DNA from 2 places in the Streptomyces glaucus genome. Region 2 is predicted to be linked to the other one. Evidence: riboswitches for the same ligand, from Rfam matches in the RefSeq annotation. Region 2 holds a riboswitch; the other holds the start of a gene.

Region 1 (14,334 bases), on a different contig from region 2:
GGGTGGTGGAGAGCGACGGTCGCTGGGTGATGGTGCTGCCCGACCCCGCCGAGGCGGTCACCCACCTGTGGGCCGAGGGGCCCGACGACGCCTCCGCGCAGGCGCTGCTCGACGAGTGGGCGGCCGTCGTGGACAGCGCCGGCCGCTGAAAAGCCCTGCACGCGTGCGTGCCGGACAAGTGTCCCCAACGGGGCCTGTCCGGCACGCCGGTGGGGCCGTTCGGAGGTAGGGGCCGCGACGTGCGACGATGTGCGGCATGCCGCAGCAACCCCCCATTCGGAGCACCCCTGCGCGGCCCCCGCGCCCCGACGCGTCCATGTCGCTGCTGACCAACGTCATGGACCACAGCCTCGACGACGGATACGCCGAGGCCGCCGCGCGGAAGCGGGCCGCGGGCGACGGCCGCCTGCCAAAGACCCTCAGGGCCAAGCTCGGCCTGGCCGCGGGCCTGGTGCTCGCGGCCTTCGTCGTGACCGTGGGCGCGGCGCAGGCACGGGTCGCGGCCCCGACCGTCGCCAAGGAGCGGGAGGAACTCGTCGACCGCATCGACCGGGAGACCGCGGCGGCGGACGAACTGGAGGAGAGCGTCGACGAACTGCGCGCGGACGTGAGCGCGCGGCAGCGGGAGGCGCTGAGGAACAGCGGCGGCAGCGACCGGCTGGAGCTGGTGAGCATCCTGTCGGGCGCGACCGCGGTGCACGGCCCCGGGGTACGGCTCGTGGTGAACGACGCCAAGGACACCGTGGCGGGAGGCGACGGGGAGCCACGCGGGACGTCCGGGTTCTCCGACACCGGCCGGGTGCGCGACCGGGACATGCAGCGCGTGGTCAACGGGCTGTGGGCGTCGGGCGCCGAGGCCGTGGCCATCAACGGGCAGCGGCTGACGGCGCTGTCCGCGATCAGAGCCGCGGGGGACGCCATACTGGTCGACAACAGGCCGCTGGTGCCGCCGTACACGGTGCTCGCGGTCGGGGACGGCGAGCGGCTCAGCACCAGGTTCCAGAACAGCCCCGACGGGCTGTACCTGCATGCCCTGCAGGAGAACTTCGGCATCCGGACCGGTATCTCCGTGGAGGACGGCCTCCGGCTGCCTGCCGCACCGAGTGTCACCGTACGCACGGCACAGCCGCACACCCAGAACACCGAGAACACCGAGAACACCGGGAAGGGCACATCGTGATCGCCGTACTGGGCCTCGTCGTGGGCGTCGTGGCCGGCCTGTTGGTCCGGCCCGAGGTTCCCGCGGCCGTCGAGCCTTATCTGCCGATCGCTGTCGTGGCCGCGCTCGACGCCGTCTTCGGCGGTCTGCGGGCCATGCTCGACGGCATCTTCGACGACAAGGTCTTCGTGGTGTCGTTCCTGTCGAACGTGGTCGTGGCCGCCCTGATCGTGTTCCTGGGCGACAAGCTGGGCGTGGGGGCCCAGCTGTCCACCGGCGTCGTGGTCGTCCTCGGCATCCGCATCTTCTCCAACGCCGCGGCGATCCGCCGGCACGTGTTCCGGGCGTGAGGCCGATGAGCGAGCACGACGGCAAGACCGGGAACCGGCTGCGGAAGGAACTGCCCCGGGAAGTGCCCGCGGCGACGGCCCCTCCGCCCGAGAGGACCCCTGCGGAGCCGCAGCCCGAGCTGACCGGCCGGCAGCGGCTGGTGAAAGGGCTGTGGCCGCCGCGTGTCACCCGGGCCCAACTCATCTTCGCCCTGCTGCTGTTCGGACTGGGATTCGGGCTGGCCGTCCAGGTGGCTTCCAACAGCGACAACGACAGTGCCCTGCGCGGCGCGCGCCAGGAGGATCTCGTGCGCATCCTCGACGAACTGGACGACCGCACACAGCGTCTTGAGGACGAGAAGCAGGGGCTCGAGAAGCAGCGGGACGAGCTGAAGAACAGCTCCGACCAGGCCGAGGAGGCCCGTCGGCAGACGGTCGAGAAGGAACGGCAACTCGGCGTGCTGGCGGGCACGGTGGCCGCTCAGGGGCCCGGTATCACGATGACCATCGAGGACACGAAGGGGACGGTCGAGGCGGACATGCTGCTCGACGCGATCCAGGAGCTGCGCGCGGCCGGCGCGGAGGCGCTCCAGGTGAACGGCGTACGGGTCGTAGCCGACACGTATCTGACAGATTCCGGCAAGAGTGTGAGCGTCGACGGGAACAAGATCAACGCGCCCTATCGTTTCAAGGTCATCGGCAAGCCGCAGGACCTCGAACCGGCGCTCAACATCCCAGGAGGCGTGGTGCAGACTCTGGAGAAGGAACAGGCCACCGTTACCGTTGAGCGGTCGAGCAAGATCGTCGTGGACGCCTTGCGAGCGGTGGAGCGGCCTGACTACGCTCGGTCGTCCTCCCAGTGAACCGGGGGTGCATGGGGGCTGTCGGACAGGAGCATGAGGTTGTGGGGGGTCGGCGCACCGAATGGGCGGTGCGTGGTGGAAACTGTCTGGTGGAGGCGGACGTTGTGAGGATGTCCGGGTCGGCCAGTACGTTCAGTCAGGGTTCGTCCTGCCCCACGGGCGGGTCTGTTTCGGTCAAGGGGAATCGCCCGTGAAGTTGTTTGCGAAGTTGTTCGGCAAGAGCGCGCGAGAGGGCAGCGACAACGCCACCGCCCGTCATCGCGCACAGCCCGGCGCGGAGGGCCAGCGTCCGTTGTTCCGTGACCAGGTGACTGGTCCGGGCGGTGGCATTTCCGGAGGTCAGGGCGCGTCGTCGGTTGACCCTGCGCAGTCCGGCGGCATAGGTTTCGGGCAACCGTCAGCCTCAGGTGCGGGTCAAGGGTCTTCCGGCCCGTATCCGTCCGACGTCCCGGCGGGGCAGCCGCGGCAGGAGGATCCGATGTCGGCCCTGGTGTGTACGAGGTGCGGTAACCGCAACGCGGAGAACAGCCGCTTCTGCTCCAACTGCGGCGCGCCGCTGCGGCCCGGGGCCGTGCCGGAGCGTTCCTCCGAGACGACCTCGACGATCTCCATCTCCGGTCTCGAGGCCTACGACGCCGAAGCCACCGGCCAGACGCAGATGCCGATGCTCTCGCCCGAGGCTCAGGCGGCCGTCGACGCGCTGCCCCAGGGCTCCGCGCTCCTGGTCGTGCGCCGCGGCCCGAACTCGGGCAGCCGCTTCCTGCTGGACAGCGACCTGACCACGGCCGGGCGCCATCCGCAGAGCGACATCTTCCTGGACGACGTGACGGTCTCCCGTCGGCACGTGGAGTTCCGCCGCAGCCCGGACGGCAGCTTCACGGTGGCCGACGTGGGCAGCCTGAACGGCACGTACGTCAACCGGGAGCGGATCGACCAGGTCGCCCTGTCCAACGGGGACGAGGTGCAGATCGGCAAGTACCGGCTGGTCTTCTACGCGAGCCAGCAGGGCTACTGACCCTCCCGGACCCCGTCCGGGGCACCCCCCAGGGAAGATCCATGCGGCGAACACCGAGCGGCGGTGCCGGGGACGGCACCGCCGCCGCGGACAGCGGGCTGATGAGCATCGGCACCGTGCTGAACGTGCTGCGCGACGAGTTCCCCGAAGTGACGATCTCCAAGATCCGTTTCCTGGAGTCGGAGGGGCTCATCGAGCCGCGGCGGACCCCCTCGGGGTACCGCAAGTTCAGCGCGGCGGACGTCGAGCGCCTCGGCCACGTCCTGAGGATGCAGCGGGACCACTACCTGCCGCTCAAGGTGATCCGCGAGCACCTGGACGCGATGGAGCGCGGCGAGGCCGTCCCGCTGCCGGCGCTGGGCCGGCAGCGCGACGGGGAGACCGGGCCGGAGCCCGCCGACGGGCCCACGGCGGCCCGGATCGGGCGGGCCGAGCTGCTCGCGGCCGCCGGGATCGAGGAGGAGGCCCTCCGGGAGTGGGAGTCGTACGGGCTGCTCGCTCCGCTGGAGGACGGGGTGTACGACGCGGAGGCGGTCACCGTCGCGTCGCTCATCGTGGAACTGGGGCGGTTCGGGATCGAGCCGCGGCACCTGCGGGTGATGAAGGCCGCCGCCGACCGTGAGGCCGGGCTGGTGGAGCAGGTGGTGGCCCCGCTGAAGCGGCACCGGAATCCGCAGACCAGGGCGCATGCCGAGGCCCGTACCAAGGAGCTGGCGGGGCTCACGGTGAAGCTGCACGCGGCTCTGGTGCAGACCGCGCTCGGGGTCCGGCTGCCCTGAAACGGATGGTCCCGCGGGCCCGGATCGGCCACCTGTTCCCGGCCCGACTACCCAAAGGTCCCGGGCACGGCCTAGGGTTGCTGTGTGAACGAGCTCGATGTCGTAGGTGTCCGGGTCGAAATGCCCTCCAACCAACCGATCGTGCTGCTGCGTGAAGTGGGGGGCGACCGCTATCTCCCCATCTGGATCGGGCCGGGGGAGGCGACCGCGATCGCCTTCGCCCAGCAGGGCATGGCTCCCGCTCGGCCGCTGACCCACGACCTGTTCAAGGACGTGCTGGAAGCCGTCGGTCAGGAGCTCACCGAAGTACGCATCACCGACCTGCGTGAGGGGGTCTTCTACGCGGAGCTGGTCTTCGCCAGTGGGGTCGAGGTGAGCGCCCGGCCGTCCGATGCCATAGCGCTGGCCCTGCGTACCGGGACGCCGATCTACGGCAGCGACACGGTGCTCGACGACGCCGGCATCGCGATCCCGGACGAGCAGGAGGACGAGGTGGAGAAGTTCCGCGAGTTCCTCGACCAGATCTCGCCGGAGGACTTCGGCACCAGCAGCCAGTGAGGCGCGTGGGCGGCCTCGGCGGACGGTCGGGGCCGACGGGCCGCCGGGGGACGCGCGCCCGTCGGCCGGTGACGGCCGAGGCGTCGGCGTGTGCCGGAGGCGGCCGGGAGCGTTCTGCGTCCCCGCCGAGGCATTCGGCTAGCCTTTCCCCGCGGTCGGGCACGGGAAACCACTCTTAGGGTGATTATCACTCGGCGTGCCGAGTGTGGCGGTCGTTGACGCACCCCTGGTGGCTGCCTACCGTCGAGAAGGCAGGTCAAGGACGGAGGTCGGCGTGAGAAGCAGCGGCGACGGTACGGCTGGGGGCGCCTCCCGCAGTCTCGAGGCGAGCGGTCCGTACCCTCCCCCGAGCTCTCGGCTCCGCTCGAGCAGGGGGTACCCCCCGCACGACAGCGCCGCCGATCACGTCCCGCAGCGACCGACGGCCGTGCCGAGCAGCGGAGGGACGACGTCCATGGCGTCCGAGCAGATCGGTTATCGCGGTCCGACGGCCTGCGCGGCCGCCGGTATCACCTACCGGCAGCTCGACTACTGGGCCCGTACCGGGCTCGTCGAGCCGAGTGTGCGGCCCGCTCACGGGTCCGGCACGCAGCGTCTGTACAGCTTCCGGGACGTCGTCGTCCTGAAGATCGTCAAGCGGTTCCTCGACACCGGGGTGTCGTTGCAGAACATCCGCACCGCCGTACAGCATCTCAGGGAACGCGGTTTCCGCGATCTGGAGCGGATGACGCTGATGAGCGACGGGGCGACAGTGTACGAATGCACCTCGCCGGACGAGGTCCACGCTCTGCTCCAGGGCGGTCAGGGGATCTTCGGGATCGCCGTCGGAGTGGTGTGGCGGGACGTCGAGAGCGCCCTGTCGCAGCTGCACGGGGAGCGGATCGACACGGGGGAGACGCTGGTCGGGCACAACCCGGCGGACGAGCTGGCGCGGCGGCGGAACCGGGCTGTCTGAGCGCCCGGAGCGGGGGAGCATGCGGCCGGGTGGACCGCGCGGCGGCCGCCGGGTGCTGCAAGCGGTTTCATCGAGGAGTTCCCGGCGGGAGGGAACGGGAAGTCCGGGGACGGCGCCCGGACCGTGTCACCGGGGCGTCCCGGCGAGGGGCGTGGCGGCGGCTGCCCGAGCGGTCGTGGAGGCCGTGTCCGGGTGCGCCCGAGGGGGCCGGGGTGGCCGGGTGAGGCGTTGTCAGCGGTGTAGGGCAGCATCGTAGACGTGAGAAGCGCTCCCACGATCCTGCATCTCGACATGGACGCCTTCTTCGCCTCGGTGGAGCAGGCGTCCAAGCCGAGCCTGCGGGGAAGGGCCGTCGTCGTGGGCGGGCTCGGGCCGCGCGGGGTGGTGGCCACGGCCTCGTACGAGGCGCGGGTCTTCGGGGTGCACTCGGCGATGCCCATGGCGCTGGCCCGGCGCCGCGCGCCGAACGCCGCGTATCTCGTGCCCCGCTTCGGGTTCTACCGGTCGATCAGCGAGCAGGTGATGAGGCTGCTGCGGGCGTTGTCGCCCCTGGTGGAACCGCTCAGCCTGGACGAGGCGTTCGTGGACCTGGAGGCCGGTGGCGCGGCCTGGGACGCGGAGTCGGCGCGGCTGGCCGGGGCGAGGCTGCGCGCGGACATCCGGGCCGTCACGGGACTCACGGGGTCGGTGGGTCTGGCCGCCTCCAAGATGCTCGCCAAGATCGCCTCGGAACAGGCCAAGCCGGACGGGCTGGTGCTGATCGAGCCGGGGACCGAGCAGGCCCTGCTCGGTCCGATGCCGGTGCGGACGCTGCCCGGCGTGGGGCCGGCGACCGGTGACCATCTGCGGCGGGCCGGGATCCACACGGTCGGGGAGCTCGCCGAGGCGGGCGAGGACGAACTCGTACGGCTGCTGGGGAAGGCCCACGGCCACGCGCTGTACGCGATGGCGCTGGCCCGGGACGAGCGGCCCGTGGTGGCCGAGCGGGAGGCCAAGTCGGTGTCGGTCGAGGACACCTACGACGTGGACATCCACGACCGGACACGGATCGGGCTGGAGGTGCGGCGGCTGGCCGACCGGTGTGTGCGGCGGCTGCGCGAGGCGGGGCTGTCCGGACGGACCATCGTGCTGAAGGTGCGGCGGTACGACTTCTCCACGCTGACCCGGTCGGAGACCCTGCGCGGGCCCACGGACGACCCGGCGGTGGTGCGGGAGGCGGCGGCGCGGCTGCTGGACTCGGTGGACACGACGGGCGGCGTACGGCTGCTCGGGGTCGGCGTCAGCGGACTCGCCGACTACACGCAGGAGGACCTGTTCGCGCAGGCGGCGGGTGAGCGGGCGGACGGTCCGGCCGAGGAGCCGCGGGACGCGCCGCGCGCGGGCTCGCCGGCCGGGGAGGCACCGGCACCCGCCGAGCGGCGGTGGCCGGCGGGGCACGACGTGCGGCACGCCGCGTACGGGCACGGATGGGTGCAGGGCAGCGGCCTGGGGCGGGTCACCGTGCGGTTCGAGACCCCCTGCTCGGAGCCCGGGCGGGTGCGGACGTTCCGGGTCGACGACCCGGATCTGGAACCGGCGGAACCGCTGCCGTTGGTGCCGCGCGGGCCCGGGGACGCCGGTCCCTCGGGCCCGGACGCCGGGACGGCGGAAGCGACGCGCGCGGCGCCGGGCCGGCGGGCCTGGTCGGGGAGGGGATGAGGGCCCGCCGGTGGACGCTCGACCGGCACAAGGGGCCCAGGGGGCTCCGGCGGCCGGCCGCGGCGCGGACGCGGGGCCCGCGCCCGGCCGCGCCCGGCCCGGCCGCTCGCCGGGCGGGTCCTGCGCGCGGCGGGGGCCTTCTCAGCTCTCCTCCGTGCCCGCCAGTCCGCCGAGGGCGCGGTCGGGGAGCGAGGGGGGAGGGGCCACGTCGAGACCGTAGTGGTGGTAGAGCTGGAGTTCCTGCTCCGGTGACAGGTGGCGGCCGACGCCGAAGTCGGGGGCGTCCTTGATCAGGGCCCGGTCGAAGGGCACGTGCAGGGCGCCGTCGATCAGCTCGCTGGGCTCCAGGGGGACGAAGGCGTCCCGGCTGAACAGGCCGGTGCGTATGGCCGCCCATTCGGGCACGCCGGTGGCGTCGTCGAGGTAGATCTCGTCGATGGTGCCGATTTTGTCGCCGTTGCGGTCGAACGCCTTGCGGCCGATCAGGTTGCGCGGATCGATGTCGGTCTGCACGGGCCCTCCAGGTGGTCGCAATCATTCGTAAGCACTACGAAAGAGCACTTTCCGGGTGGCGGCCACTCGAGGGTCGGGGCGTTGACCTCGCTGGTACGCTGACAGCGGCTGCTGACCCCGTGCGGGAGAGTCCTCCAAGCGTCACCGGAGGCGCCGAAGGAGCAAATCCTCCCCGGAATCTCTCAGGCCCACGTACCGCACGGACGAGGCCACTCTGGAAAGCAGAGCGGGTGTCGACGGCTTCCGCTCTCACCGACGGTGAAAACCGGGGCCCACGGGCGGCCCGGTGAAGCTCTCAGGTCGAGATGACAGAGGGGGAGGCCGTCCGGGCACCCGCGCCGTGGTGCCCTCGAAGGTCGCGTCAGACCAGGAGGCCTCCGCAATGACCGCCCAGCGCATTCCGCTCTCCGAGCTCGAACGGGGAATCCCCTTCGAGCAGCGCCACATCGGCCCCGACCACGAGGCCCGGGCCAAGATGCTCGCGCAGGTCGGCTACGGCTCGCTCGACGAACTGACCGCCGCCGCGGTGCCGGATGTGATCAAGAACGTCGGCGCGCTCGACCTGCCGGGCGCGCGCAGCGAGGCCGAGGTGCTGGCCGAGCTGCGGTCGCTGGCCGACCGCAACCAGGTCCTGGACTCGATGATCGGGCTCGGCTACTATGGGACGTTCACCCCGCCGGTGATCCTGCGCAACGTCATGGAGAACCCGGCCTGGTACACCGCGTACACGCCGTACCAGCCGGAGATATCGCAGGGCCGGCTCGAAGCGCTGCTGAACTTCCAGACCATGGTCGCCGACCTCACCGGGCTGCCGACCTCCGGGGCCTCGCTGCTGGACGAGGGCACCGCCGCGGCCGAGGCCATGGCGCTGATGCGGCGCATGGGCAAGAACAAGAAGGGCCTGCTCCTGGTCGACGCGGACGCGCTGCCGCAGACCATCGCCGTGCTCCGGACCCGCGCCGAGCCGACCGGCGTCGAGGTCGTCGTCGCCGACCTGAGCGAGGGCATCCCGGCCGAGGTCGCCGCGCGGGAGATCAACGGCGTGCTGATCCAGTACCCGGGCGCCTCCGGGGCCGTACGGGACATCAGGCCGGTCGTCGACCGGGCGCACGAGCTCGGGGCGCTGGTCACCGTGGCGGCCGACCTGCTCGCGCTGACCCTGCTGAAGTCGCCGGGCGAGCTGGGGGCGGACATCGCGGTCGGCACCACGCAGCGCTTCGGCGTGCCGATGGGCTTCGGCGGGCCGCACGCCGGCTACATGGCGGTGCGCGAGAGCTTCGCGCGCAGCCTGCCCGGGCGGCTGGTGGGCGTCTCCGTGGACGCCGACGGGCACCGGGCCTACCGGCTCGCCCTGCAGACGCGTGAGCAGCACATCCGGCGGGAGAAGGCCACCAGCAACATCTGCACCGCGCAGGTGCTGCTCGCCGTGATGGCCGGGATGTACGCCGTCTACCACGGGCCCGACGGGCTGCGGGGCATCGCGCGGCGCACCCACCGGTACGCCGCGATCCTCGCCGAGGGGCTCCGGGCCGGTGGCGCCGAGGTGGTGCACGGCGCCTTCTTCGACACTCTGACCGTGCGCGCCGTGGGCCGGGCCGCCGAGGTCGTCGCCGCCGCGCGCGAGAACGGCGTCAACCTGCGGCTCGTCGACGCCGACCACGTGTCGATCGCCTGCGACGAGACCACCACGCGGGCCCGGCTGGACGCCGTGTGGAACGCGTTCGGTGTCCGGGGCGACGTCGAGGCGCTGGACGCGGCCACGCAGGACGCCCTGCCGGACGGCCTGCTGCGCACCGACGAGTACCTGACGCACCCCGTCTTCCACCAGCACCGCTCCGAGACCGCGATGCTGCGCTACCTGCGCAGGCTCGCCGACCGCGACTACGCGCTCGACCGCGGCATGATCCCGCTGGGCTCCTGCACCATGAAGCTCAACGCGACCACGGAGATGGAGCCGGTCACCTGGCCCGAGTTCGGGCAGCTGCACCCCTTCGCGCCGGCCGAGCAGGCGGCGGGCTACCTCACGCTCATCCGCGAGCTGGAGGACCGCCTCGCCGAGGTCACCGGGTACGACAAGGTGTCGCTGCAGCCGAACGCCGGATCGCAGGGTGAGCTGGCCGGCCTGCTCGCCGTACGCGGGTACCACCGGGCCAACGGCGACGACCGGCGGACCGTCTGCCTGATCCCGTCCTCCGCGCACGGCACGAACGCCGCGAGCGCCGTCATGGCCGGCATGAAGGTCGTCGTGGTGAAGACCGCCGACAACGGCGAGATCGACGTCGAGGACCTGCGGGCGAAGATCGAGCGGTACCGCGACGAGCTGGCGGTACTGATGATCACGTACCCCTCGACGCACGGCGTGTTCGAGGAGCACGTCTCCGACATCTGCGCGCAGGTGCACGAGGCGGGCGGCCAGGTGTACGTCGACGGGGCCAACCTCAACGCGCTGGTGGGCCTGGCCCGGCCGGGGCACTTCGGCGGCGACGTCTCGCACCTGAACCTGCACAAGACGTTCTGCATCCCGCACGGCGGCGGCGGCCCGGGCGTCGGCCCGGTGGCCGTACGGTCGCACCTGGCGCCGTACCTGCCCAACCACCCGCTGCAGCCCGCCGCGGGGCCGGAGACGGGCGTGGGCCCGGTCTCGGCGGCCCCCTGGGGCTCGGCGGGCATCCTGCCGATCTCGTGGGCGTACGTCCGGCTCATGGGCGGCGAGGGGCTCAAGCGCGCCACGCAGGTGGCGGTGCTGTCGGCCAACTACATCGCCAAGCGGCTGGAGCCGCACTACCCGGTCCTCTACACCGGTCCCGGCGGGCTGGTCGCGCACGAGTGCATCATCGACCTGCGGCCGCTGACCAAGGCGACCGGAGTGACCGTGGACGACGTCGCCAAGCGGCTGATCGACTACGGCTTCCACGCGCCGACGATGTCGTTCCCGGTGGCCGGGACGCTGATGATCGAGCCGACCGAGTCCGAGGACCTGGCCGAACTCGACCGGTTCTGCGACGCGATGATCGAGATCCGCGCGGAGATCGAGAAGGTCGGCTCCGGCGAGTGGCCCGCGGACGACAACCCGCTGCGGGGCGCCCCGCACACCGCGGCCGCGCTGGGCGGGGAGTGGACGCACCCGTACAGCCGCGCGGAGGCGGTCTTCCCGGGCGGGGTGACGGCCGCGGACAAGTACTGGCCGCCGGTGCGCCGCATCGACCAGGCCTTCGGCGACCGCAACCTGGTGTGCTCCTGCCCGCCGCTGGACGCGTACGAGGACTGAGCACGCGTCCCGCGCAAAAGGGGCCCCGCCCCCGGCCGCACTCGGCCGGGGGCGGGGCCCCTTTGGGTTCCGGGCGTCGCCGCGCCGGGGCTCACGCCGGGTACGCGTGGGTCTGCGTCGCCTTGACCGCCGCCCAGACCCGGGCGCCCGGGTGCAGGCCGAGTTCGGCCGCGGCGACCGTGGTGAGGTCGGCGGCCAGGGGGAGTCCGCCCGTCAGGTCCACGCGGATCCGGTCGCCGTGGGTCTCCAGGCCGGCGACCTCGCAGCGCCACAGGTTGCGGGCGCTGGAGCCGGTGGGCCGGTCCCGGTACAGGGTCACGGCGCCCGGCGGGAAGGCCACGAAGACCGGGCCGGACAGGTCCTCGGTGGTGGTGACGGCGGGACCGGCGTCGAGCCGGACGGTGTGGCCGTCGGCCCGGCCCCGGTAGAGGTTCAGGCCGACCAGCCGCGCGATGTAGTCCGTGCGGGGGCGGCGGGCGACGCCGGAGGGGGTGCCCTCCTGCACGACCCGGCCGTGTTCGACGACCACCAGCCGGTCCGCGAGCACCATGGCGTCCAGCGGGTCGTGGGTGACCAGGACGGCCACCGCCTCGAAGCCGGCCAGGTGACGGCGGAGCTGGGCGCGCACCTCCAGACGGGTACGGGCGTCCAGCGCCGCGAGCGGTTCGTCGAGGAGCAGCAGCCGGGGACGGGTGGCCAGGGCGCGGGCGAGGGCGACGCGCTGGGCCTGGCCGCCGGAGAGCCGGCGGGGCTTGACGCCGGCGTGCTCGGCCAGGCCCATGCGGTCCAGCCACGCGGCGGCCCGGGCGCGGGCCTCCGCCTTGGTCGCGCCCCGGCAGCGCGGGCCGAAGGCCACGTTGTCGAGGGCCGTCAGGTGGGGGAAGAGCAGGTAGTCCTGGAAGACCATGCCGACGGGGCGGGACTCGGGCGGCGTACGCTCCAGGGCGGCGCCGTCGAGGCGCAGATGGCCGTCCGTGAGCGGCACGAGGCCGGCGAGGGCGCGCAGGGCCGTCGTCTTGCCGGCGCCGTTGGGGCCGAGCAGGGCGACGACGTCGCCGGGGGCGGCGGTCAGCGTCACGTCGAGGCGGAAGGTGCCGCGGTCGACGACGAGCCGCGCGTCGAGGCCTTCGGCGCAGGTGCCGCGGCCGGCGGAGCCGGGGGCGTCGTGGTCGGTCATGAGGGGGCGTCCACCATCGGGTCGGGGGCCGGGGAGGCGGTGCGGGGCCCGGCGCTCGCGGGCCGGTGTGCGGAAGCGGCTGCCACCGTGTCCTCTCCTCAGGACGTCGTCATCCAGCGGTCCCGCAGCCCGGCCAGCACGGCGACGGAGACGGCCAGCAGGACGAGGCTGAGGGCGATCGCGGCCGCCGGGTCGTTCTGCAGGGCCAGGTAGACCGCGAGCGGCATCGTCTGCGTACGGCCGGGGAAGTTGCCCGCGAAGGTGATCGTCGCCCCGAACTCGCCCAGCGCCCGCGCCCAGGCCAGGACGGAGCCCGCGGCGACACCCGGTGCGATCAGCGGCAGGGTGACCCGGCGGAACGCGGTGAAACGGGAGGCGCCCAGCGTCGTGGCCGCCTCCTCGTACCGGGGGTCGGCGGCCCGCAGGGTGCCCTCCACGCTGACGACCAGGAACGGCAGCGCCACGAACGTCTCCGCGAGGACGACGCCCGCGGTGGTGAACGGCAGGGTGACGCCGAACCACGCGTCCAGCCACCGCCCGATGACGCCGTTGCGCCCGAACGCGAGCAGCAGGGCCACGCCGCCGACCACCGGGGGCAGCACGAGGGGCAGGGTCACCAGGGCCCGGACCAGGCCACGGCCCGGGAAGTCGGTACGGGCCAGCAGCCAGGCGAGCGGGACGCCGACGACCAGGCTGAGCGCGGTCGCCGACGTGGCGCACACGAGGGAGAGGCGCAGCGCCTGCCACACCTCGGGGCTCGTCAACTGCTCCGGCAGGCTGCGCCAGGGAGCGCGGACGACCAGGGCGACGAGCGGGAGGAGCAGGAACGCCAGGCCGGCGAGCGCGGGCACCAGCAGGGGCGCCGGCGCCGCGCGGGTGGCCCCGCGCGGGCGGCGCGGCCCGCTCCCCGGGGCGCGGGCACCGGACGCGGCGGGCCCGGTCACGGCGCGAGGAACCCGGCCCCGGTCAGCACCTTCCGGCCTTCGGCCGACTTCACCAGGTCGATGAAGGCCCGGGCCGCGCCCGGATTGGGCGCGTCCTCGAGCAGGGCGATCGGGTAGTCGTTGACGGCCTCGGCCGACTCGGGGAAGTCCACGCCCTCCACCTTGCCACCCGCGGCCCGGACGTCGGTCCGGTAGACGACGGCCGCGTCGGCCTCCTTCAGTTCGACCTTCGTCAGGGCGCTCTTGACGTCCTGCTCGTACGACACCGGTGTGAGTTCGACCCCGCCGGCCTCCAGCGCGGTCCGCGCGGCCGCGCCGCAGGGCACCGTCCTGTCGCACAGGACGACCTTCAGGCCCGGCCGGGCGAGGTCCCCGAGGGAGGAGATCCTGTCGGGGTTGCCCGGGAGCGTGGCGATCTGCAGCCGGTTGCGGACGAAGGTGGCGGGGGCGCCCGCGGCGTCGTCGGCGTCCGTGACGGTCTTCATCGTCTCGGCGCTGGCGGCGGCGAACACGTCGGCCGGGGCGCCGTTGGCGATGCCGGCGGCGAGGGTGTCGCTGCCGCCGAAGCTGAAGGTGACCCGGGTGCCCGGGTGCGTCTTCTCGAACTCCTCGCCGAGCGTCGTGAAGCTCTCCTTCAGCGATGCGGCGGCGAAGACGGTGACCGTGCCGGAGGGGTCCGCCGTCGAGCCCTCCCGGCCGGAGCCGGACGGGGAGCAGGCGGTCAGGGCCAGCAGCAGGGCCGCTCCCGCACCGGCCATCCGCAGGGGCCGGCGGGGCCGGCGCATCGGACGGGGCATCACGGGCCGCTCCCTCTGTCCTCGGGAAGAGCCCTCGGGCTCTTCGGGTGCGCCGATCATACTTCCGCAGATGCGAGGCCTCTACCGCCTTTCGCCTGGCACGAGCTGGCTGGAAAGCGCAGGAGAGCTGGCATGTGCGTCCGCATGAGGTGCTGGTGCGGGGTGGGCGCTGCCGGCTCAGACCCGGTCGATGTGCACGTTCGTCGACTTCACGCGGGCGGTGGCCTCCATGCCGACCTCCAGCCCCAGTTCCTCGACGGCCTCCCGGGTCAGCAGGGA
Region 2 (14,334 bases):
GCGGTTGTAGTGCTCGGGGTTGAGCCCGACCACCGACAGCAGCCGCTGGACCTCCTTCTTGACGCCGCCCTCGGGCTCGACGCCCTGGAGCCGGAAGGGGGCCCCGATGATCGTGCCGATGGTGTGGCGCGGGTTCAGCGACGAGTACGGGTCCTGGAAGATCATCTGCACGTCGCGGCGCAGCGGGCGCATCCCGCTCACGCCGAGGTGCGTGATGTCCTTGCCCTCGAACTCGATCTTGCCCGCGGTCGGTTCGAGCAGCCGGGTGATCAGCCGGCCCATCGTCGACTTGCCGCAGCCGGACTCGCCCACCACGCCCAGGGTCTCGCCGGAGCGGACCTCGAAGTCGAGGCCGTCGACCGCGCGCACCGCGCCGACCTGCCGCTGGAGCAGGCCCTTCTTGATCGGGAAGTGCTTCTGCAGCCCGGTCACCTTCAGCAGGACCTCGCCGGGGGCGGCGTCCTCGGTGAGGGTGGCGCCGGCGCTCTGCGCAGGGACGTTCACCGCTTTTTCCTCGCTCACAGCTTCGGCGCAATCTCTTCGGCCCAGATCCGCTCCCGCTGTTCCTGCGTCATGTGGCAGGCGGCCCAGTGCCGGCTGCCGACCTCGGTCAGCTCGGGGCGGACCGTGCGGGTGACGTTGTCCTTGGGCACATCGGCGTACGGGCAGCGCGGGTTGAAGGCGCAGCCGGACGGGAGGTTGATCAGGGAGGGCGGGGAGCCCTTGACCGGGATGAGGCGGTCCTGCTGCTCACGGTCCAGGCGGGGCATCGAGCCGAGCAGACCCCAGGTGTAGGGGTGGCGGGGCTCGTAGAACACCTCCTGCGCCGGGCCGCGCTCCACGCAGCGGCCGCCGTACATCACCAGGAGGTCGTCGGCGAGCTCGGCGACCACGCCCAGGTCGTGGGTGATGATGACGACCGCCGAGCCGAACTCCTTCTGCAGGTCCCGGATCAGGTCGAGGATCTGCGCCTGGACGGTCACGTCCAGGGCGGTCGTCGGCTCGTCCGCGATGAGCAGTTCGGGGTTGTTGACCAGCGCCATCGCGATCATCGCGCGCTGGCGCATACCGCCGGAGAACTCGTGCGGGTAGTTGTCGACCCGCTTGTCCGGCTGCGGGATGCCCACCCGGTCGAGCATCTCGACCGCCCGTCGGCGGGCGGTCTTCTTGTCGACGTCGTGGTGGGTGCGGTACGCCTCCACGATCTGCTGGCCGATCGTGTAGTACGGGTGCAGCGCGGACAGCGGGTCCTGGAAGATCATCGCCATTTTCCGGCCGCGCAGCCTGCGCACGTGGTCGGGGTCGGCGGACAGCAGCTCGGTGCCGTCCAGCCAGATCTCGCCGGAGATCTGCGCCTTGCGCTTGCCGTACTGTCCGGCGGTGTGCAGGCCCATGATGCCGAGCGAGGTCACCGACTTGCCGGAGCCGGACTCGCCCACGATGCCGAGGGTCTTGCCCTTCTCCAGCTGGAAGCTGAGCCCGTCGACGGACTTGACCAGGCCGTCGTCGGTCGGGAAGTGCACCTTCAGGTCGCGCACTTCCAGGAAGGCGGTCGGGGCGGGCGACGCGGGCGAGGCGGAGATGGGCTCTCCCAGGGCCGCGTCGCTCTTGCTGACTTCGGTCATGCGAGCCTCACTCGGGGGTCGATCACGGCGTACAGGACGTCCACCACGAGGTTGGCGATGAGCACGGCGATGGAGGTGATCAGGGTGACGCCGAGGATGACGGGCAGGTCCTGGGTCTTGATGGCGTTGAGCACCTCACGGCCGAGGCCGGGCAGGTTGAACGTCGACTCGGTGAGGATCGCGCCGCCGATCAGGGCGCCGAGGTCCATGCCGAGCATGGTGAGGATGGGCGTCATCGTGGAGCGCATGGCGTGCTTGCCGATGACGGTCTGCTCGCGCAGGCCCTTGGCGCGGGCGGTGCGGATGTAGTCCTCGCCGAGGATCTCCAGCATGGTGGCGCGGGTGATCCGGGCGTACATCGCCGCGTAGAGGAAGGCGAGGGTGATCCACGGCAGGATCATGCCGCCGAGCCAGCCGGCGAAGCTGTCGCCCACGGGCACGTACTGCGCGTCGAGCCAGCCCAGTCCGTAGGAGAAGATCGCGAGGCTGAGCAGGCCGGTGAAGTAGATGGGCAGGGAGACACCGGCGAGGGCGACGAGCATCGCGCCGCGGTCCCACAGGGTGCCCCGCTTGAGCGCGGAGAGCACGCCGGCGGCGACACCGAACAGCAGCCACAGCACCGCGGCGCCCAGCGCGAGGCTCAGGGTGACCGGGAACCGGTCGGTGAGCACCGGCCAGATGGCCTGTTCGCTGCGGAAGGAGTACCCGAAGCACGGGGCGGAGCAGTGGGTGACGTCGCCCCCGCCCACGTACGTACGGCCCGCGAAGAGTCCCTTGAAGAACTCCCAGACCTGGACGTAGATCGGGTCGCCCAGCCCCAGCTTCTGCCGCACGCCCTCAACGGCGGCGGGGTCCGCCTGCTTGCCGACGAAACTCGCGGCGATGTCGACGCCCGCCCACTTCGGGACGAGGAAGAAGATGCTGAAGACCACCATGACGATGACCACGAGCATCACTGCGGCGGCGAGCAGCCGCCTGATGAGGTAAGCGAGCACAGCTACGGCCCGCCGCGGTACCGCGGGCCACCGGAGGTCTCCCCCACTGCCCCAAGGGCGTGGGAGGCGCCTCCACGGTGGCCCGCGGTCACGCCGCGCCGGCCTTCACCTGCCTTTCGTGCCGTACGGCGGGTGTGCCGGGTTTACTTCGAGGACTTCAGGCCGAGGTTGACGAAGTCGTACGTGCCGTTGTACGCGTCCGTGGAGTAGACGTTCGCCAGCCGGCTGGAACGCCAGTTGACGAACTTCTCGAAGACGAAGGGCAGGTAGTACGCGCCTTCCATGACCTTGTGGTTGATCTGCTTGGAGATCTCGGTCTTCTTGGAGTCGTCGAGGGTGGTGACGTACTCGTCGAAGAGGCCGTCGATCTCCTTGTCCTTGATCAGGGCGTAGTTGTTGTTGCCGCTCTCGAGGATGTAGTTGCTGTCCCACAGCGGCATGCCGTAGCCCTGGACGGACGCGAAGTCCGGGCCCCAGCCCATGATGATGATGCCGTAGCCCTTCTTCTTCACGTTCGAGGGGCTGCCGATGATGCCGGGGGACTGCGAGCCGTCGTACTGGTCGATCTCGGCGGTGATGCCGACCTTCTTCAGCGAGGCCTGCAGGGACTGGGCGGTGGCCACCTCGGCCGGCTTGTTGTTGCGGACGGCGATGGTGGTCTTGAAGCCGTTCGGCTGGCCGCAGGCCTTCAGCTCTTCCTTGGCCTTGGCGACGTTGCCCTTCTTGTTGGCGCCGGCGAGCTCGTACGGGTCGTACTTCTGGCCCTCGGCGCCCGGGACGGACGGCGGCAGCATGTTGGTGCCGATGTCACCGCCGGCGATGGGGCCGCCGCGCGCGGTCTGCAGCGAGACGTGGTCGGCGCCGTAGATCACGGCCTTGCGGCAGTGGATGTTGTCGAACGGCTTCACGCTCTGCGGGAAGACCGCGTAGCGGATGTAGCCGGAGACCGGGTTGTCCAGGTTGTCCTTGTGCTGCTTCAGGGCGGTGGCGCGGCCCTGCGGCGACATGCCGGTCTGGTTGATGTCCAGGTCGTAGTCGCCCGCGATCAGACGGGCGTCCAGGTCGTTGGCGTTGGAGAAGAAGTTGATCGTGATCTTGTCCGGGTACGCCTTGCGGACCGGGTCGGAGGACTGCTTCCACTCCGTGTTGCGCACCAGCGTCAGGGACTTGCCCGGCTCGTACGACTGGAACTTGTACGGGCCGGAGGAGAACGGCCGCAGACCGTACTTGGCCTTGGTGTCCTTGTCCTGGCGGACCGGGGAGGCCGAGGTGAGCGCCAGCATCGACTCGAAGTCCGAGTTGGGCTTCGGCAGCTTGAAGACGATGGTCTTGTCGTCCGGCGTCTCGATCGCCTTCAGGCCCAGCTTGTCCTTGGACTTGTCCTTGTACGGGCCCGGGTACTCGCCCTTGGGGTCGAGCACGTCCTTGAGGTAGACCGGGCCGCCGGACAGCACGTCCTGCGCCCAGACGCGCTCGATGCCGTACTTGATGTCCTTGGAGGTGATCGGCTTGCCGTCCTCCCAGGTGATGCCGTCCCGCAGGGTGTACGTGTAGGTCTTGCCGTCGTCGGAGACCTTGGCGAGCCCGGTGGCGAGGTCCGGCGTCACCTCGGCGCCGGCCTTGCCCGGCTCCGTCTTGTTCGTGACGAGCTGGCGGCTGTAGTAGCGCGAGAAGTTCCACATGAAGCCGTAGTAGCCGCGCGTGGTGTCCCACGAGTCGGCGTCCTGGGTACCGGCGAACTTCAGCGTGCCGCCCTTCTTGGCCAGCGAGGCCTGGGCGACCTTGTTGTTCGCCGCGTCGAAACCGGCCGCGCCGTTCTTCGAGCCCTCGTCGCCGCCGCCGTCGCCGCCACCGCACGCCGCCGTGGTCAGCAGCGCGGCGACCACGGCGGCAGCGGCCAAAGCCTGCTTGCGCCGCCCTGAGGTGCGTTGGGTAGTCACGATTCTCGGATCCTCCGGATTAGATGAGAGACCCCGTGCAGGTGCCACGGGACGCTTGTGCGGTACGGCAGGTCAGCGGGAGCCCTTCGGGTCCAGCGCGTCACGCACGCCGTCGCCGAAGAGGTTGAAGGCAAGAACGGTGATGAAGATCGCCAGACCCGGGACGACCATGTACATGGGGTCCGACTCGTAGTAGTCGATCGCGTTCGAGAGCATCTGCCCCCAGGAGGCCGTGGGCGGCTTGACGCCCACGCCCAGGAAGCTGAGTGCCGCCTCGGTGAGGATGTTGGTGGGGATCATCATCGTCGTGTAGACGATGACCGGCGCGACCAGGTTGGGCAGCAGTTCCTTGAAGAGGATGTAGAACCGCCCGGCACCGAGCGAGCGCGCCGCCTCGACGTACTCCCGCTCGCGCAGCGAGAGCGTCTGGCCGCGTACCACGCGTCCGATGTAGGGCCAGCCGAAGAAGCCGATGACCAGGATCATCACGAACACGCGCACGCCCGTGCCGGTCAGCCCCAGCATCTGGTTCGGCATCACGGAGACCAGCGCGATGGTGAAGAGCAGCTGCGGGAAGGCCAGCAGGCCGTCCATGACGCGGCTGATGACGGAGTCGACCCAGCCGCCGAAGAAGCCGGCCAGGATGCCCAGGACGGTGCCGAGGACGACGGCGACCACCGCGGAGAGGAAACCGACCAGCAGGGAGATCTGGGCGCCGTAGACGATGCGGGCGAAGATGTCGCGGCCGTTGACCGGCTCCACGCCCAGCCAGTGCTCGCCGCTCATGCCGCCCAGGGAGCCCGTGGGCGTGCCGAACAGCGGGTCGATCAGGTCCTCGTGGTAGGCGTTGGGGTCCTGCCCGTACAGCTTCGTGATCACCGGCGCGAGCACCGCGACCAGGATGAGGAAGAGCACCACGACACCGCCCGCCAGGGCGAGCTTGTCCCGTTTCAGGCGCTCCCAGGCGATGCGCCCCAGGGAACGGCCCTGGACGGCCTTCGCCTCGGCTCCGATGACCGCCGCTTCCTCGGCCGCACTGGGGGCCGTCTCCGCGGTCGGCTCGTGCAATGGTGCCGTCATCTGGCAGAGACCCCTCTCAACCGGCGGTCGCCGGCCCGCACTTGCCGCTGTGGCGGCGTGATCCGTCCGTCGTACACAGGGGCGAACCACCCCCTGCTGCGGGAGTCTTCAACGCTTCGGCGATCTGTTGCCAGACTTCATGGAGAAAGGATGCGTAAACGTGATGCTGTCTGGGGAGATCCGTTATCCGGACAGCGGGTAACAGGGTTCGGACGCAAACGAGTTGGGGCATTGAGGGCGCATCAGGACCATCCGGCCCTCTCTACGCGCGAAGAACCGCCCGGACGGACGGCGGACGGCGGATGTGTGAGACGCCGTCAGTACCGGCCGGACGCCGCCGGAGGGAAGCCGTACCCGGCCCCGGGAGCCTGGGCGGGGGCGGCGTGGGCCTCGCGGTCGTAGAAGGGGCGGGCGTTGGCGCGCAGCCACATCGCGACCGGGTCGTGCTCGTCGGACATCGCCACGGTCGACACCGGCAGTCCGTCCGGGACCGCGCCGATGGACTGCTGCATCATCGCGCGCACCGAGTCGACGGCGGGCGGAGAGGTGTCGTACACGTCGAGACCGATGGCGAGGTACGGCGCCCCGAGCGCGGGCTGCACCCAGGCGCGGCGCAGGGAGCGCACGGCCGGCGTGCGGTGGGCGTTCTGCGTGAGCAGGGCGTAGAACTGCGGGATCTCGATGGCCGGTTCGGACAGCCGGAGCGGCCCGGCGGGCTGGCGGTCGAGGCCGGTGGCGATGCGCCGCAGGTCGAGCCAGGGGATGCCGACGCCGCCGCCGGGGGCGTGCGGGTTGAGCCAGAGCCCGTAGTGGTCGGGGTACAGGGCGCGGGCCACCTCCAGGCCGTCGACCACCTCGTACGACCGGTTCCAGCCGCTGGCCGAGAGTTCCTGGGCGGAGGTGACGCAGGGGGCGTAGCCGTGGCCGTCGACCTCCATCGTCCCGTACTGGGCGTCCGGGGAGCCGGCCTGGCCGTGCCACAGCAGCATCCAGACCTGGCCGGAGGACGGGGTCGCGAGGGCGCGCAGGAGCGCCTCGTAGGCGTCGTAGCGCCCGGGCGTGACCTGGCGCAGCATGTGCTCGACCTGCCCGGTCGCGGCGGTGCCGCTCGCGCTCACCTCTTACCGCCCCTTCACGAAACGTGCCTGTGGACGTCCAGCTTAAGCCCGGCCGGGAGCCGGGGACTTGCCGTGGCCGGGCGTGCGGTCCCCGCGCCCCTTTGGCGGCTCACCGGGCCCGCGTGTAGAAGGGCCGCACCCGCTCGCGCAGCCAGTCGGCCACCGGGTCCTGGGCGATGTCCATGAGGATCAGGTTGACCTGCCACCGGACCGGCACCCGGCCCAGGGCGCGGCCGAGCGCGTCCAGGGGGCGCTCCCGCAGGTCGCCCTGCCAGTCGGAGAGCTCGACGCCCACGAACATCACCGGATCGGCGGTCTCGATCGCGGCCAGGCAGCGGCGGGCGGTCAGCACCACGCCGGCCCCGTCGAACTCGGCGGAGGCGGCGGAGAGGAAGTCCACCGGGTCGTCCTGCCAGTCGGGCTCGAACAGCCGGACCCGGCCACCGCTCGCCGGGCCCTCCAGCGGGCCGCGGCCGGCCCTGCACAGCTCCGCCACGGCGGGCGGCGGCAGCGGCACGCCGACGACGCCGTCCGGGTTGACGGCGATGCCGACCTGCGGGGGCAGGCCGCGGGCGAACTCCACGGCCGGGGCGACGGTGTACGACATGTGGGAGCCGACGACCTGGCGGAACTGCTCCTCGGAGCTGAAGACCGGCACGTACGCCTGGCCCTCGATCTCCAGCGCCGGCAGGTCGAGGGGGCCGCTGTGCGGGCCGCCGCCGTTGGGCAGCGGGACCCACACGAAGCTCCGGCCCAGCACCTCGATGATCCGGCCGCCCGCCGCCGGGCCGGCGCCGAGGGAGGCCGACAGCACCTCCTCCAGCTCGTTGCCGGGCCATCCCCCGTGCGGGTGAGGGTGCGCCTGCGCCGGGAAGTCCGCGGAGAAGCCCGCCGGGAAGTCCATCTGCCACCGCCTGCCTGGAACCACTGCTGGGGCTGAAAAGGCTACCCGTGCGGCCGCGCGGCCGGCTCAGCCCGTGAACCCGATGCGGCGCAGCGTGTCCGCCGCGTCCCGGTCGGCGAGGATCGCCGAGGCGCAGCCGGCGGGCAGCCGGCCCTCCTGGGCGGCGCTCAGCAGACGGGCGGTGGCCGTGCGGTGACGCCGGAAGGCGTACCGCGACACGCCGCGGCCGCGGTCGCGCTGGCCGGCCAGCGCCTGCTCGGGCGTGACGTCGAGCAGCAGCAGGTGCAGCGCGCCGCCCCGGCGGCGGGCCGCGCGGGCCAGCCAGCCGCGCACCCAGGCCTGCGTACCGCAGTCGTGGACGACGACGCCCTCGCCGGAGCGCAGTGCCCGGCGCAGTCCGGCGTAGTGGGAGAGGCGGACCAGGGGGCGGTAGACCGCGTACGGCACGAAGCGGGGCATGCGGCGGTCCCAGCGGTCGCGGGTGTCCTGGGAGTCGACGCGCGGGCCGCGCACCGTGCGCCGCATCAGCGTCGACTTGCCGCTGCCGGGCAGACCGGTGACCGCGACGATGTCGCGGGGCCCGAACAGCAGGGCGTGCGGGCTGCGGCCGGCGCGGTCGCGCAGATCGCGGACGACGGGTGCCGGCGACGGGCCACACGCCTCCCCGGCCAGGGCGGCGTGCCGCCCGGCCCGCACGCTGCCCGCGATGGTGGCGTACGCCGTGGTCCTGTTCACCGTGATCGTCCTCCCCTGGAGCCGGGTACGGAGTCCCCATCCCCGCCGAGTGTAAAGAGAAGGTAATGCCGGATGTCTCGTGTTTTCGTGCGTTTCCCGCAACAAGCCTGCTACAGGGTGCTGTGTCCGCCTGTGGACACAGCGCGCCCCCTGGGAAAGGTCCCCCTGCCGTGCCGGTCCGATGCGTGCAATGATGTGCGCGCCAACTGCATACCGGCCGTTTGAATCCGCGCGGGAGAGTTCCCGGCACCGCGAATGCCGGGGCGCCGAAGGAGCAAGTCCCTCCCTTGAATCTCTCAGGCCCCGTTACCGCGCGGGCGAGGCACATCTGAAAAGCGGGCCGCCGCGGCGGCCCCACCCAAGGTGCAAGCCAGGACCCCGCGGGGTCATGGCGAACCTCTCAGGTTCCGATGACAGATGGGGAGGACCTTTCCTCGCCCTTTCCCGCGCCCGGCGCCGCCCGTGCGCGGGGGCCCCATCGCCCTGGGAGACGACCGTCCGATGAGCAGTACCGAATCCCCCCGCCGTACCGCGCTCGACGCCGTGCACCGCGAGCTCGGCGCGACGATGACCGACTTCGCCGGCTGGGACATGCCCCTGCGCTACGGCTCCGAGCGCGACGAGCACCAGGCCGTGCGCACCCGGGCCGGCCTGTTCGACCTGTCCCACATGGGCGAGATCACCGTCACCGGCCCGCAGGCGGCCGCGCTGCTGGACTACGCCCTGGTGGGCGACCTCGGGGGCGTCGGGGCGGGCCGCGCCCGCTACACCATGATCTGCCAGGAGAACGGCGGCATCCTCGACGACCTGATCGTCTACCGGCTGGCCGAGGCGGAGTACCTGGTCGTCGCCAACGCCGCCAACGCCCAGGTGGTGCTGGACGCGCTCACGGAGCGTTCGGCCGGCTTCGACGCCGAGGTGCGCGACGACCGCGACGCCTACGCGCTGATCGCCGTCCAGGGCCCCGAATCGCCGGGCGTCCTCAAGGCCCTCACCGACGCCGACCTCGACGGCCTGAAGTACTACGCCGGCCTGCCGGGCACCGTCGCCGGCGTCCCGGCGCTGATCGCGCGCACCGGCTACACCGGCGAGGACGGCTTCGAGCTGTTCGTGAGCCCGGAGCACGCCGTGCGGCTGTGGCGGGCGCTGACCGAGGCGGGCGCGGGCGCCGGACTCGTGCCCTGCGGGCTGTCCTGCCGGGACACCCTGCGCCTGGAGGCGGGCATGCCGCTGTACGGGCACGAGCTGACCGCCTCGCTGACGCCCTTCGACGCCGGGCTCGGCCGGGTGGTGAAGTTCGGCAAGGAGGGCGACTTCGTGGGGCGGGCCGCGCTGGAGCGGGCCGCCGCCCGCTCCCGGGAGAACCCCCCGCGCGTCCTGGTCGGCCTGGTCGCCGAGGGCCGCCGCGTCCCGCGCGCCGGGTACCCGGTGGTCGCCGGCGGCGAGGTGATCGGCGAGGTCACCTCGGGCGCCCCCTCCCCCACCCTCGGCAGGCCGATCGCGATGGCCTACGTCGACGCGGCGCACGCGGCCCCCGGCACGCCCGGCGTCGGCGTGGACATCCGGGGCACCCACGAGCCGTACGAGGTCGTGGCGCTGCCGTTCTACAAGCGGCGCGCGTGACGCGCCGGTGACACCGCCGTAAGCGCCCGGGACACCGTCCCGGAGGTGATGTCGGGCACATCGTCCCTGTTCATGTGCGCTTTTTGCAGCCCTCCATTCACCATCACTCCCTCGCGTACAGGAGAATTCAGGCCATGAGCAACCCCCAGCAGCTGCGCTACAGCAAGGAGCACGAGTGGCTGTCGGCCGCCGAGGACGGCGTCGCGACGGTCGGCATCACGGAGCACGCGGCCAACGCGCTCGGTGACGTCGTCTTCGTCCAGCTCCCGGAGGTCGGTGACACCGTGACCGCGGGCGAGACCTGCGGCGAGCTGGAGTCGACCAAGTCCGTCTCCGACCTGTACTCCCCCGTCTCCGGCGAGGTCACCGAGATCAACGAGGCCGTGGTCGACGACCCGTCGCTGGTGAACTCGGCGCCCTTCGAGGGCGGCTGGCTGTTCAAGGTGCGCGTCACCGACGAGCCGGCCGACCTGCTCTCCGCCGACGAGTACGCCGCCCACACCGCCGGCTGAGGAGCCCGCCCCGATGACTGTCCTCGACACGCCCCTGCACGCGCTCGACCCGGAGGTCGCCGCCGCCGTCGACGCCGAGCTGCGCCGCCAGCAGTCCACCCTGGAGATGATCGCCTCGGAGAACTTCGCCCCGGTCGCGGTCATGCAGGCGCAGGGCTCGGTCCTGACCAACAAGTACGCCGAGGGCTACCCGGGCCGCCGCTACTACGGCGGCTGCGAGCACGTCGACGTGGTCGAGCAGATCGCCGTCGACCGGGTCAAGGAGCTCTTCGGCGCCGAGCACGCCAACGTCCAGCCGCACTCGGGCGCCCAGGCCAACGCGGCCGCGATGTTCGCGCTGCTGAAGCCCGGCGACACGATCATGGGTCTGGACCTCGCGCACGGCGGGCACCTGACCCACGGCATGAAGATCAACTTCTCCGGCAGGCTGTACGACGTCGTCGCCTACCACGTGGGCGAGGACGGCCTGGTCGACATGGCCGAGGTCGAGCGGCTGGCGAAGGAGAACAGGCCGAAGCTGATCGTCGCCGGCTGGTCGGCCTACCCGCGGCAGCTGGACTTCGCCGCGTTCCGCCGGATCGCGGACGAGGTCGGCGCGTACCTCATGGTCGACATGGCGCACTTCGCGGGCCTGGTGGCGGCCGGGCTGCACCCGAACCCGGTCCCGCACGCCCACGTGGTCACCACGACCACCCACAAGACGCTGGGCGGCCCGCGCGGCGGGGTGATCCTGTCCACGGCCGACCTGGCCAAGAAGATCAACTCCGCGGTCTTCCCCGGCCAGCAGGGCGGCCCGCTGGAGCACGTGATCGCCGCCAAGGCGGTCGCCTTCAAGGTCGCGGCGGGCGAGGACTTCAAGGAGCGGCAGCGCCGTACCCTGGAGGGCGCGCGCATCCTCGCCGAGCGCCTGGTGCGCGACGACGTCGCCGGGCACGGCGTGTCCGTCCTGTCCGGCGGCACGGACGTCCACCTGGTCCTGGTCGACCTGCGCCGCTCCGAGCTGGACGGGCAGCAGGCCGAGGACCGCCTGCACGAGGTCGGCATCACCGTCAACCGCAACGCCGTCCCGAACGACCCGCGGCCGCCGATGGTGACGTCGGGCCTCAGGATCGGCACGCCCGCCCTGGCGACCCGCGGCTTCACCGCCGAGGACTTCGCCGAGGTCGCGGACGTCATCGCCGAGGCGCTGAAGCCGTCCTACGACGCCGAGGCGCTCGGGGCCCGGGTGAAGGCGCTGGCCGACCGGCACCCGCTGTACCCCGGCCTGTCCAAGTAAGTCCCCGACGGGGCGCCCGGCCCGCGTTCCGGCCGGGCGCCCCGCCACCCCCCGTCCCCAGGAGTCCACCGTGGCCCTCTCGGTCTTCGACCTGTTCTCGATCGGCATCGGCCCGTCCAGCTCCCACACGGTGGGCCCGATGCGGGCGGCCCGCATGTTCGCCCGCCGGCTGCGGGGTGCGGGGCTCCTGGACTCCGTCGCCTCGGTGCGGTCCGAGCTGTACGGATCCCTCGGCGCGACCGGCCACGGCCACGGCACCCCCAAGGCCGTCCTGCTCGGCCTGGAGGGGGACTCGCCGCGCACGGTGGACGTGGAGACGGCGGACGAACGGGTGGAGGCGATCAAGGCCCGGGGCCGTCTGCGGCTCCTCGGCGAGCACGAGATCGCGTTCGACTTCGACGCCGACCTGGTGCTGCACCGCCGCAAGGCCCTCCCCTACCACGCGAACGGCATGACCCTGGGGGCGTACGACGCCTCGGGCGCGGAACTGCTGTCGAAGACGTACTACTCGGTGGGCGGCGGCTTCGTCGTCGACGAGGACGCGGTGGGCGCCGACCGCATCCGGCTCGACGACACGGTCCTGAAGTACCCCTTCCGCACCGGTGACGAGCTGCTGCGCCTGACGAAGGAGACCGGCCTGTCCATCTCCTCGCTGATGCTGGAGAACGAGCGGGCCTGGCGCACCGAGGAGGAGATCCGCGCGGGCCTGCTGGAGATCTGGCGGGTGATGCGGGCGTGCGTGGCGCGCGGCATGTCCCGCGAGGGCATCCTGCCGGGCGGCCTGCGGGTGCGCCGCCGCGCCGCCGTCACCGCCCGCCAGCTGCGCGCGGAGGGCGACCCGGCGGCCCGCGCGATGGAGTGGATCACGCTCTACGCGATGGCGGTGAACGAGGAGAACGCGGCCGGCGGCCGGGTCGTCACCGCCCCCACCAACGGCGCGGCCGGCATCATCCCGGCCGTCCTGCACTACTACATGAACTTCGTGCCCGGCGCCGACGAGGACGGCGTGGTCCGCTTCCTGCTCGCCGCGGGCGCCATCGGCATGCTCTTCAAGGAGAACGCCTCCATCTCCGGCGCCGAGGTCGGCTGCCAGGGCGAGGTCGGCTCCGCCTGCTCGATGGCGGCGGGCGCGCTCGCCGAGGTGCTGGGCGGCACGCCCGAGCAGGTCGAGAACGCCGCGGAGATCGGCATGGAGCACAACCTCGGCCTGACCTGCGACCCGGTCGGCGGTCTCGTCCAGATCCCGTGCATCGAGCGCAACGGCATGGCCGCGGTCAAGGCGGTCACCGCCGCCCGCATGGCCATGCGCGGCGACGGCTCGCACAAGGTGTCCCTCGACAAGGTCATCAAGACGATGAAGGACACCGGCGCCGACATGTCGGTGAAGTACAAGGAGACCGCGCGGGGCGGGCTGGCCGTCAACATCATCGAGTGCTGAGCCGGCGCCGTATCGCCTCGACGGATGCGGGGAATAACCAACTCCTGTTCCCTCGCAGCCACTTCAGGGAGGCCCCGCATGCTGCGCGGCATCGATGTCAGCTCCTACCAGTCCTCCTCCTACGACACGGACGGCCTCTCCTTCGTCTTCATCAAGGCGACGGAGGGCCGTTCGTACGTCAATCCCAAGCTCGCCGCCCAGACCGAGCGGGCCCGTGCGGCCGGACTCGTGGTCGGCTTCTACCACTTCCTGTGGCCGGGCAACCTGACGGCCCAGGCCGAGTACTTCGTCGGCAGGGCCCCCGAGCGGGCCGGTGACATCCTCGCCGTCGACTGGGAGACCACCGGCGACGGGACCCACGCGACCAACGCCGAGAAGGACCGCTTCATCCGCAAGGTGAAGGAGCTGCGGCCGGACAACCGGGTCATCCTGTACTGCAACCGGAACTACTGGCTCAACGTCGACACCACGTCCTACGCCGGCGACGGCCTGTGGATCGCCGACTACGTCACCGCCGGCAAGCCCCGGATCAAGGCCAGGTGGCGCTTCCACCAGTACACCGACGATCCACTGGACCAGAACGTCGCCGACTTCGCCGACGAGGCGGCGCTGCGGGACTGGGCTACGCCCTGAAGTCCGCCGGACGCTCGGGGGAGGCCTCCGTCAGGGCCTTGCCGACCTCCGCGACGCCGCCCCGCAGGCCGTAGACCGGGGTGCCCGGCTGCTGGCGCCAGGAGTCGTCCAGGCCGCCCGCGTCCACGGTGTCGAAGCCGAGCTCGTCGATCAGGGCGCGGACCTTCGCCTTGGCCGCCTCGTCGTCGCCCGCGACCGGGAGGGCCAGGCGGTCGGGGGCGCCCGCCGGGCGGGGGCGGTCCAGGATGTCCTGGGCGTAGGTGCCGTTGAACGCCTTGATCACGGGGTGGCCGATCCGGCGTTCGGTCCAGCGGCTCTCGGTGAGGCCCTCGTCCTCGATCTCCGCGATCCTGCCGTCCCGCTCCTTGGGGTAGTAGTTGCCGGTGTCGATGACGGCGACGCCGTCCGCGGCCTCGTCGAGCAGCCCGGCGGGCAGGTCCGGGACCGCCTTCACG

What was found. A riboswitch is a leader RNA that binds a small molecule or an ion and turns the genes downstream of it on or off. The one in region 2 is predicted to bind glycine.
Region 1: another riboswitch for glycine. It lies ahead of gcvP (aminomethyl-transferring glycine dehydrogenase); the one in region 2 lies ahead of gcvT (glycine cleavage system aminomethyltransferase GcvT).

The regions. Positions count from the first base shown of each region.
Region 1 is NZ_BAAATK010000081.1:3,233-17,566, forward strand. It holds gene ABD363_RS30880 (sugar phosphate nucleotidyltransferase) at 1-149, shown strand, start outside; gene ABD363_RS30885 (DUF881 domain-containing protein) at 248-1,180, shown strand; gene ABD363_RS30890 (small basic family protein) at 1,177-1,509, shown strand; gene ABD363_RS30895 (DUF881 domain-containing protein) at 1,515-2,351, shown strand; gene ABD363_RS30900 (FHA domain-containing protein) at 2,413-3,366, shown strand; gene ftsR (transcriptional regulator FtsR) at 3,408-4,145, shown strand; gene ABD363_RS30910 (bifunctional nuclease family protein) at 4,230-4,703, shown strand; gene ABD363_RS30915 (MerR family transcriptional regulator) at 4,978-5,658, shown strand; gene ABD363_RS30920 (DNA polymerase IV) at 5,917-7,356, shown strand; gene ABD363_RS30925 (PRC-barrel domain-containing protein) at 7,498-7,869, opposite strand; glycine riboswitch at 7,982-8,077, shown strand; gene gcvP (aminomethyl-transferring glycine dehydrogenase) at 8,252-11,137, shown strand; gene ABD363_RS30935 (ABC transporter ATP-binding protein) at 11,229-12,314, opposite strand; gene ABD363_RS30940 (ABC transporter permease) at 12,413-13,258, opposite strand; gene modA (molybdate ABC transporter substrate-binding protein) at 13,255-14,055, opposite strand; gene ABD363_RS30950 (TOBE domain-containing protein) at 14,233-14,334, opposite strand, start outside.
Region 2 is NZ_BAAATK010000030.1:44,911-59,244, forward strand. It holds gene ABD363_RS21525 (ABC transporter ATP-binding protein) at 1-504, opposite strand, end outside; gene ABD363_RS21530 (ABC transporter ATP-binding protein) at 519-1,625, opposite strand; gene ABD363_RS21535 (ABC transporter permease) at 1,622-2,620, opposite strand; gene ABD363_RS21540 (ABC transporter substrate-binding protein) at 2,764-4,560, opposite strand; gene ABD363_RS21545 (ABC transporter permease) at 4,633-5,640, opposite strand; gene ABD363_RS21550 (enhanced serine sensitivity protein SseB C-terminal domain-containing protein) at 5,958-6,758, opposite strand; gene ABD363_RS21555 (enhanced serine sensitivity protein SseB) at 6,868-7,662, opposite strand; gene ABD363_RS21560 (AAA family ATPase) at 7,729-8,397, opposite strand; glycine riboswitch at 8,620-8,719, shown strand; glycine riboswitch at 8,720-8,824, shown strand; gene gcvT (glycine cleavage system aminomethyltransferase GcvT) at 8,899-10,020, shown strand; gene gcvH (glycine cleavage system protein GcvH) at 10,155-10,532, shown strand; gene glyA (serine hydroxymethyltransferase) at 10,546-11,808, shown strand; gene ABD363_RS21580 (L-serine ammonia-lyase) at 11,879-13,246, shown strand; gene ABD363_RS21585 (glycoside hydrolase family 25 protein) at 13,325-13,879, shown strand; gene ABD363_RS21590 (NADPH-dependent F420 reductase) at 13,869-14,334, opposite strand, start outside.